DNA from 2 places in the Streptomyces sp. NPDC048506 genome. Region 1 is predicted to be linked to the other one. Evidence: riboswitches for the same ligand, from Rfam matches in the RefSeq annotation. Region 1 holds a riboswitch; the other holds the start of a gene.
The links. A riboswitch is a leader RNA that binds a small molecule or an ion and turns the genes downstream of it on or off. The one in region 1 is predicted to bind cyclic di-AMP.
Positions count from the first base shown of each region.

Region 2: another riboswitch for cyclic di-AMP. It lies ahead of AB0C96_RS11820 (M23 family metallopeptidase); the one in region 1 lies ahead of AB0C96_RS10645 (C40 family peptidase).

Region 1 covers NZ_JBEZIX010000010.1:130,521-134,972, reverse strand. The annotation lists gene AB0C96_RS10655 (NlpC/P60 family protein) at 1-379, opposite strand, end outside; gene AB0C96_RS10650 (hypothetical protein) at 701-1,054, shown strand; gene AB0C96_RS10645 (C40 family peptidase) at 1,321-2,466, opposite strand; cyclic di-AMP (ydaO/yuaA leader) riboswitch at 2,474-2,643, opposite strand; gene pcrA (DNA helicase PcrA) at 2,998-4,452, shown strand, end outside.
Region 2 covers NZ_JBEZIX010000012.1:22,780-27,231, reverse strand. The annotation lists gene AB0C96_RS11830 (PP2C family protein-serine/threonine phosphatase) at 1-1,033, shown strand, start outside; gene AB0C96_RS11825 (DUF2332 domain-containing protein) at 1,130-2,272, opposite strand; cyclic di-AMP (ydaO/yuaA leader) riboswitch at 2,555-2,709, shown strand; gene AB0C96_RS11820 (M23 family metallopeptidase) at 2,721-3,866, shown strand; gene AB0C96_RS11815 (aldo/keto reductase) at 3,943-4,452, shown strand, end outside.

The DNA of each region.
Region 1 (4,452 bases):
CGCCGGAGCGGTACTGCGACGCGGCCAGGGTGCCCAACTCGGCGCGGGCGGTGTTCAGTTTCCGGGTCCGGCGGGCGGCCTCGTCCTGAAGTCTGCTCAGCTCCTCGCGTGCGTGGTCGGCGGCTTCCTTCGCGCCGTTGTAGTTCTGTGTGGCCACCTCTGCCTCCTGGTACAGCGCGTCGACCCGGTCCTTGACCTGGGCGGGAGTGGGCTGGGGTGCGGCCTGACCGGTGCCGCCTGCGGCGGTGGCGGTGGCGGCGCCTGCGAGGGCCAGGGTGGCGGCCGTACGAGCGGTGCGCGCACTGCGCGAGCCGCCGCCGATGAGCGCGGCGAGCGGATGCTGCCTGGGCTTGCGGTGCGAGGCCACGGTGGCCGTCACTTCCTTCCCTTAGGGCCGTCGGCCCGGCGGCGGTCCGCTTCGAGGCGCGGGCCGCCGCCTGACCTTCGGCGGGGCGGCCGGCGGACACCGGTGTGGAGCCCGGCGATGGCGGGGAGCCGGCCGCCTGGAGGAGGACGCTAGACCTGGGCGTCACGGGGGTGAGCCCGTTTGCCCGGCATTGTTCGGTTTCGACCGGCGCCGGTACGCGGCTGACCGCGGCGCCATGACCGCGCGGCCGGGACCGGTCTGCCGTGACCGAAGCGGCGATTGTGTGCGCCCTGCCGGAAGGGCCGTGCTATGCGGCGGCTACGATCCAGCACTATGGACGTAGTAATCAATGTCTTCGTCGGCCTGCACATCATCGGTATCGCCGCCCTGCTGGGCGGCTTCCTGACCCAGATGAAGGCGATGGGCGCGGGCACCGCGCGCTTCGTACCGGCCATGCTGCACGGCGCGCTGACGATGCTGGTGACCGGCATCGTGCTGGTGGGCCTCAACCAGGCCGAGGGCCACACCCTCAACAACATCAAGATCGGCATCAAGATGGCCGTCCTGGTGGTGATCCTGGCGCTGGTGTACGTCAAGCGGGACGAGGAGACGGTCGCCAAGCCGGTCTTCGCCACGGTGGGCGGGCTCACGGTCGCCAACATCTTCATCGCGGTGCTCTGGACCTGAGCGACGGACCGCATCGCGCGCCGAACGGATCGGACCACGCACCGCGCGCCGAACGGATCGCACCGCGCACCGCGCGCCGAACGGATCGCACCGCGCACCGCGCACCGAACGGACCGCACAACGCATCGCGGCCGCCCCGTCACGGCGGCCTCAACCGCACACCGCGCGGTCCTCGCACTCCGGGATCCGGAGGCGAGGGCCGCGCGGCGGCGTGTGGGGGGTGGCCCGTGGGGGGTGGCCTTGAGGGGGTGGAGCGGGGCCGCGGCTCAGGCCGGGCGGACGCTCCCGTAGATCGGCATGTAGTAGATCGACTCCACCCGGACGTTGGCGCCCGGGTGCGGGGCGTGGATCATCTTGCCGTCGCCTATGTACATGCCGACGTGGCTGATGTCGTCGAAGAAGAAGACGAGGTCACCGGGCTGGAGGTTGCTGGTCGCCACCCGCTGGCCGACCTTGACCTGGTCCCAGGTGGTGCGCGGCAGATCGACACCGGCCGCCTTCCAGGCCGCCTGCGTCAGCCCCGAGCAGTCGTAGGAGTTGGGGCCGGTCGCGCCCCAGACGTACGGCTTGCCTATCTGGGCGCGGGCGAACGCCAGGGCCTTTTCGGCCTTGGTGGAGTTCGAGCTCCCGGTGGAGCCGCCGCTGCTGGTGCCACCACCGGTCTGCCCGCCGGACGTGCCGCCGGTCTGCTGCTGTCGCTCGCGCTCCTGCTGCCGGCGCGCCTCCTCCTCGGCCTTGCGCTTGGCCGCCGCCTCCTTCTGGCGCTCCAACTCCGCCAGCCGCGCCTTCTCCTGGGCGGTCAGCCGCGACAGCAGTTGCCGGGTCTCGGCGAGCTTCTGCTGGACGGACTGCTTGGACGCCTTGAGGGAGGACTGCGTCTCCTGGAGCTGATCCAGGCTGCGGCTCGCCTCGGCCCGCTGGCGCGCCGCCGCTGACGCCTGCTTCTGGTAGTCGGCGACGGCCTGCTGCTGCCGGCTGGTCAGCCGCTCCATCAGGTGGCTGCGGTCGAAGAACTGCTGCGGGTCCTTGGCGAGCATCAGCTGCGCCGTCGGGTTCATCCCACCGCTCCGGTACTGCGCCGAGGCGAAGGTGCCCAGTTCGCGCCGGGAGTCGTTCATCTTCTGCGCGCGCTTGGCGGCGTCGTTGAGCAGACCGTTGACGGCGTCCCGCTGGTGGTCGGCGCGCTCCTTGGCCGCGTTGTACTTCTGGGTGGCCACCTCGGCCTGGTGGTAGAGGCCGTCGACCTTCTGCTTGACCTCTTCGATGGACGGCTTGGGCGCACGGGGGGCGGCGTCGGCGGACTGCGAGAGCAGGGTGACCGAGGCGAGCGCCGCAGTGGTGAGCCCGGCGGCCGTACGGCGGCTTCCGGGCGAGGTGAGAACGCTGGTGCGCGGCTTGCGATGGGACGCCAAGGCCGGCAACTCCTTCCGTGGGCCGCCTACCGGGTTAGCTGTCGGGTTCGGGCGGTGTCGCTGACGGAAGGTTTGCCCTACGGTCCGTGCGTCCGCTGGCGCGTCGCACGGATCGATTCACCCCGGTGATGCGTGTGGGTCCCCGGCTCCGGCCGGGGGACCCAGGGTTGAAGGTCTTCCGGCGCGTCTGGACTCGGCGGAGGCGGCCCGTGCCGGTGCTGTCACCGACGGCGTGCGGGCTGCCCGAGCCAGGACGTTAGCCAACTCGTGTGGCTCCTGTGAAGGCTGATGTTCGATATGCCCGAAACCTTTTCGTGACCTTTTTGCGGGAGCGTCGTGGCGGATACGGACGGCGCTCGACAGCACACGGAACGAGGTCGTCCGGCACACGGAACGGGGTCGTCCGGCACACGGAACTGGGTCTTCCGCCACGCGGAAACGGGATCTTCCGCCACGCGGAACGGGGTCATCCGGCCGTCTCTCCCCACTCGCCAGCACGCTGTCGGTGCCGCGGCCTAGACTCGGTGGGCGATGAGCAGCCTCTTTGACGACAGCTTCCTGGCGGACCTCGCCCACAAGGACGAGGAGGAGCACCCGCCGCCTCCCGAGCACGAGCACGAGCCGGCCTCGGAGGAGATCCCCGCCGACCTCTTCGGCGGGCGGTTCGACGCACCGGTGCACGCGGAGCCGTACTACCGCGACGGCGCCGCCCGCCCGGTCGTCGACCCCGCGGCGCTGCTGGAGGGGCTCAACGACCAGCAGAAGGCCGCCGTGGTGCACACCGGCGGCCCGTTGCTGATCGTCGCCGGCGCCGGCTCCGGCAAGACCCGGGTGCTCACCCACCGCATCGCCCACCTGCTCGCCGAGCGCCACGTCCACCCCGGCCAGATCCTCGCGATCACGTTCACGAACAAGGCCGCGGGCGAGATGAAGGAGCGCGTGGAGCAGCTGGTCGGCCCGCGCGCCAACGCGATGTGGGTCTCCACCTTCCACAGCGCCTGCGTGCGGATCCTGCGCCGCGAGTCCAAGAAGCTGGGCTTCACGTCGTCCTTCTCGATCTACGACGCGGCCGATTCGAAGCGCCTGATGGCGCTGGTCTGCCGCGATCTGGACCTGGACCCCAAGCGCTTCCCGCCCAAGTCCTTCAGCGCCAAGATCTCCAACCTCAAGAACGAGCTCATCGACGAGGAGAGCTTCGCCGGGACGGCGGCTGGGGGCACCTCCCAGACGGAGTCTGGGGGAGGTTTTGAGAAGACCCTGGCCGAGGCGTACGCGATGTACCAGGCGCGGCTGCGCGAGGCCAACGCCCTGGACTTCGACGACATCATCATGACGACGGTCAACCTGCTCCAGGCCTTCCCCGACGTCGCCGAGCACTACCGCCGCCGCTTCCGCCACGTCCTCGTCGACGAGTACCAGGACACCAACCACGCCCAGTACACCCTCGTCCGCGAACTGGTCGGCCCCGCCGAGACCGCCGCCGAGCTGTGCGTCGTCGGCGACGCCGACCAGTCGATCTACGCCTTCCGCGGCGCGACCATCCGCAACATCCTCCAGTTCGAGGAGGACTACCCGGACGCCACGACGATCATGCTGGAGCAGAACTACCGCTCCTCGCAGACGATCCTGTCCGCCGCCAACGCGGTCATCGAGCGCAACGAGAACCGCCGCCCCAAGAACCTCTGGACGGACGCCGGCGCCGGACCCAAGATCACCGGCTATGTCGCCGACACCGAGCACGACGAGGCGCAGTTCGTCGCCGACGAGATCGACCGGCTGACCGACGCCGGCGACGCCAAGGCCGGCGACGTCGCCGTCTTCTACCGCACCAACGCCCAGTCCCGTGTCTTCGAAGAGATCTTCATCCGGGTCGGGTTGCCCTACAAGGTCGTCGGCGGTGTGCGCTTCTACGAGCGCAAGGAGGTCCGCGACATCCTCGCGTACCTGCGGGTGCTCGCCAACCCCGAGGACAGCGTCCCGCTCCGC
Region 2 (4,452 bases), on a different contig from region 1:
CGTCGGGGGCCTGGCCTTCGACATGAGCACCCCGCCCAGCTACACCGCCGCCCCCTTCTTCTCCGCCGCCCCACTGGTCGCTGCGCCGCTGTTCTCGCTGCGGGCCACCGTCCTCACCGTGTTGGCCGCCCTGGCGGGCGAGATCTGGGTGGTCGCCTACCGCAGCACCGACACGGGGTACCACCAGTCGGTGACGGAGGTCGCCACGGTCTTCGTCGTGGCCCTGCTGGCGCTCGGCATCAACCGGGCGCTCCGGCTGACCGGCGCTCGGCTGGCGTCCGTACGGGACGTCTCGGAGGCCGCCCAGCGCGCCGTGCTGCCGGTGCCGCCGGAGCGGCTGGCCGGGTTCGCGGTCGCCGCCCGGTACCTGGGTGCGCGGGTGGACGCCCGGATCGGCGGCGACCTCTATGCGGTGCAGGACACCCCGCACGGCGTACGGCTGATCGTCGGCGATGTGCGCGGCAAGGGGCTGGAGGCGGTGGAGGCCGCGGTGGTGGTCATCGGCGCGTTCCGGGAGGCGGCCGAGCAGGAGGTCACGCTGGAGGCGGTGGCGGGCCGGCTGGAGCGGGCGCTGCAACGGGAGGGCCGGCGGCGCGCGGGGATCGAACGGGCCGAAGGGTTCACCACGGCGGTGCTGGCCGAGCTCCCCGCTGACGGTCAGTCCGTCCTACGGGTCCTCAACCGGGGCCATCCGGCTCCCCTGATGCTCACCCCGGACGGCGGGCTGCGCGAACTGGTCCCCGCGGCGCCGGCGCTGCCGCTGGGGATGAGTGACGTGGCGAGTTGGCCGGACCGGTCGGACGAGACCTTCTTCCCGGCCGGTGCGCTGCTGCTGTGCTTCACCGACGGCGTCACCGAGGCCCGCGACGGCAGCGGTTGCTTCTACGACCCGTCGGACCGGCTGCGCGGCCGCCTCTTCGCCGGTCCGGACGGCCTCCTGGACACCCTCGTCGAGGACGTCGCCCGGTACACGGGCGGGGCGCAGGCGGACGATATGGCCCTGCTGGCGGTGCAGCGGCCGATGGGGACGTGAGGGGGCCTCCTCGGCGGGCAGTTGGCCGGGACGGGGGCGGGGACGGGGGTGGTGGACGGTGGGTGGTGGACGGTGGGTGGTGGAGGGTGGTCCGGTCTACGCCGCGGGTCCGGTCTGCGCCGTGGGCTCGGCCTGTGCCGTGGGGTCCGGCAGGCCGCGCAGGCTCTGTCCGTGCTGCCCGGTGCGGGCGACCGGGCGCCCGTCCAGGGCGAGGGTCAGCAGCAGTCCGTCCTCCGAGTGCCAGGAGTCCTGCTCCGGCCCGGCGGTCCACGGCAGGACGGAGTGGTGCTCGTTGGAGATCCAGTGCCCGCCGCCGGGGTGCCCGTCGAGTACCGTGCGCACACGGTCCGCGAACTCCACGCGGCGGGCCGGCGCGAGGTAGGTCAGCACCGCGCTGTGGAAGACGACCAGGGTCGCCTCGGGCGGCGCGGCGGCGGCCAGCGCGGGCAGCTCGTCGATCAGGTCCCCGCGAGCGATCCGCGGCCGCGGCGCCGTGCGCACCGCCTCGACGGCCGCCGAGAGGTGGGCCGCCCGCTCCTCCTCGCCGGGCCAGACGAGCGCCCGCAGCCAGCGCAGGTCGTCCGGCTCGGCGACGGCGTCGAGCGGGTTCAGGTCGATACCGGCCCGCCAGACGACCTCCGGCATCCGGTCGGGCAGCCGCCCGGCCGCCGGCTCGGTACGGCATGTGAAGAGCGCCGGGCTCGTCGCCGGGCCCAGCTCGGTCGTCCGGACGGCGCCCCCGGGGTCCTGCCGGTACGCGTAGCGGTAGCGGTAACGGTCGGGGTGCAGACACAGGCCGGCCGAGGTGCCGACCTCCAGCAGGGCCAGTGGCTGGGTGAGTCGGGCGAGCAGCGGCAGCAGGGTGGCGCAGCGGGCCGGTTCGTTGGTCTGGGTGGCGCGCTGCATGACCACCGCACGGACCTCGTCCCAGTGCCGGACCGTCCACTCGCGCCAGCGACCGTAGGCCGCCTCGTCCCGCGGTCCGTGTTCGGCGTGCGGGCCGTCGAGGTAACGGACCGCGGCGAGCAGGAGGTTCGGCTGCTGTTTGTTGCCGGCCGGCAGCGACCCCGAGAGCAGGTCGCAGAGCTCCGGGTCCTGGCTGATCCGCGCGGTCAGTTCGGTATGGGCGGCGGAGCGGCCGTACGCCTCCCACCGCGAGAAATGTCGGTACCGCCGCGCCACGTCCTGGGCGCTACCGCTGATGACCCCGCTCCCGGTGTTCCCGGTGTTGACGACCATGATCCGACGTTACCCAGTCACACTGGGTAATCGGCGGGCACCCCTCCGCATAACGACTCATGCACAATCGCCGGGAGATCGTTTAGCGTTCGGCGGTCAACTCGCCCGGTTTGCGGCCATGGTGGCCGAAAAAGTCCCCGCCGAACCTCGTGTGGAACGGACAAGGTTTCCCGGGAAGGCTTGGAAAACAGCCACGATCTCTATTACTGTCCGATAACGCAGCGCGGTCGTCCCAGCCGTCGCAAGAGGCGGCACCGTGCGCCGACGCCGAATCCCGCACGCACTGTTCACGCACCTCCAGCACCTCGAACTGCACCAAGGGAACCGGGGAACCACCACATTGGGGTGAATCGGACGCCTCTGCCAGAGGGTGCCCGTAGGAGACCTTCCTGCTCCGAACCCGTCAGCTAACCCGGTAGGCGAGAAGGAAGGAAAGGAGTGCGCCCCAGTGGCGTCCAACAGGCCTGCCCCCGAGGCTCCGTCCGGCTACCCACTCGACGACCGAGGAGCCTTCGACGGCCCCGGATACGCGGGCGGCGGTGCGGCCGGCGACAGCGACGGCCCGTGGGAGGAGTGGAACCCCACCGAGGATTCCGTCCGACCGGTCCGCGGCAAGCACCGGGTGGCCAAGCAGCGCGCCGGAGGCCTCGCCCGCGGCGGTACGGTCCTGGGCGTCGGCGTCATCGCGGCGGTCGGTGCGGGTGGCATGGCCACGGCCGAGGACCGCCCGCCGGTCCCGATCTCGATGCCCGACGTCGGGGGCCTGGCCCACGAGATATCCGACAGCCTGCCGGACGCCGCGTCCCTCCCCGGCGTGGGCGACCTCATATCCGACTCGGGATCCGACTCCGGTTCTGATTCCGGTTCTGATTCTGGTTCTGACTCTTCTTCGGGCGCGGACTCCGCCGCGTCCGGTCCGCTCGGCCAGAGCACCCAGCGGGGCGCGTCCGGCGCCGGCGAGGCCCTGCGCAGCCGCATCCTCCAGCAGGCCGATACGCAGCAGGACGCCGCCGAGGAGGAGGCCCGCGAGGCGGCGGAGAGCGCCGCCGTCAAGCAGGCCGCGACGGACGCGGCCGCGGCGCAGAAGACCGCCGAGAAGGCCGCGGCCACCAAGAAGGCCGCCGAGCTGGAGGCCAAGCGCAAGGCCGAGGAGGAGGCCCGCCGCAAGGCGGAGGCCGAACGCCTCGCCCAGCTGGCGAAGAGCTACCTCACCCCGGTCGCCTCGTACACCCTGACCGCCGGCTTCGGTCAGGCCGGTGACCGCTGGGTCGCCGACCACACCGGGCAGGACTTCGCCGCACCGACCGGCACGCCCGTCAGGGCAGTGCACTCCGGCACCATCACCCAGGCCGGCTGGGCCGGGTCGTACGGCTACCGCATCGTGCTCACCCTCGACGACGGCACGGAGCTCTGGTTCTGCCATCTGTCCTCGATGGTGAAGACCTCCGGCAAGGTCAACACGGGCGATGTCATCGGCCGGGTCGGCGCGACCGGCAACGTCACCGGCCCGCACCTCCACCTGGAGGTACGCCCCGGCGCCGGTGACCCGATAGACCCGATGCCCTGGCTGCGCGAGCACGGGCTCGACGTCTGAGGGCGCGTCCGGGGCGGCGGAACTCCGTTGTGGGGGAGAGGGAATATGCGCCCTCTCCCCGACGCTCCAACAACGTATGACCGCGACACTCAAAACTGTTGGTTCGCTCTCCGTCTCCCCGCTCTGCCTCGGGGGCAACGTCTTCGGCTGGACGGCCGACGAGGCCGAGTCCTTCGCCGTGCTCGACGCGTACACGGCCGGCGGCGGCAACTTCATCGACACCGCGGACGTGTACTCCGCCTGGGCCCCTGGAAACAAGGGCGGTGAATCCGAGACCGTCATCGGCAACTGGCTGGCGTCCCGCGGCAACCGCTCCGACGTGGTCATCGCCACCAAGGTGGGCGCGCACCCCGACTACAAGGGCCTGACCGCCGCCACGATCACGTCCGCGGTCGAGGAGTCCCTGACCCGCCTCCGGACGGATTACATCGACCTCTACTACACCCACTATGACGACGAGTCGGTGGCGGTCGAGGAGTTCCTCACCGCCCTCGACGGGCTCGTCCGGGCCGGCAAGGTCCGCGAGATCGGCGCCTCCAACATCTCCGCGAAGCGCCTGGAGGAGTCCCTGGCCTGCTCCGCACGG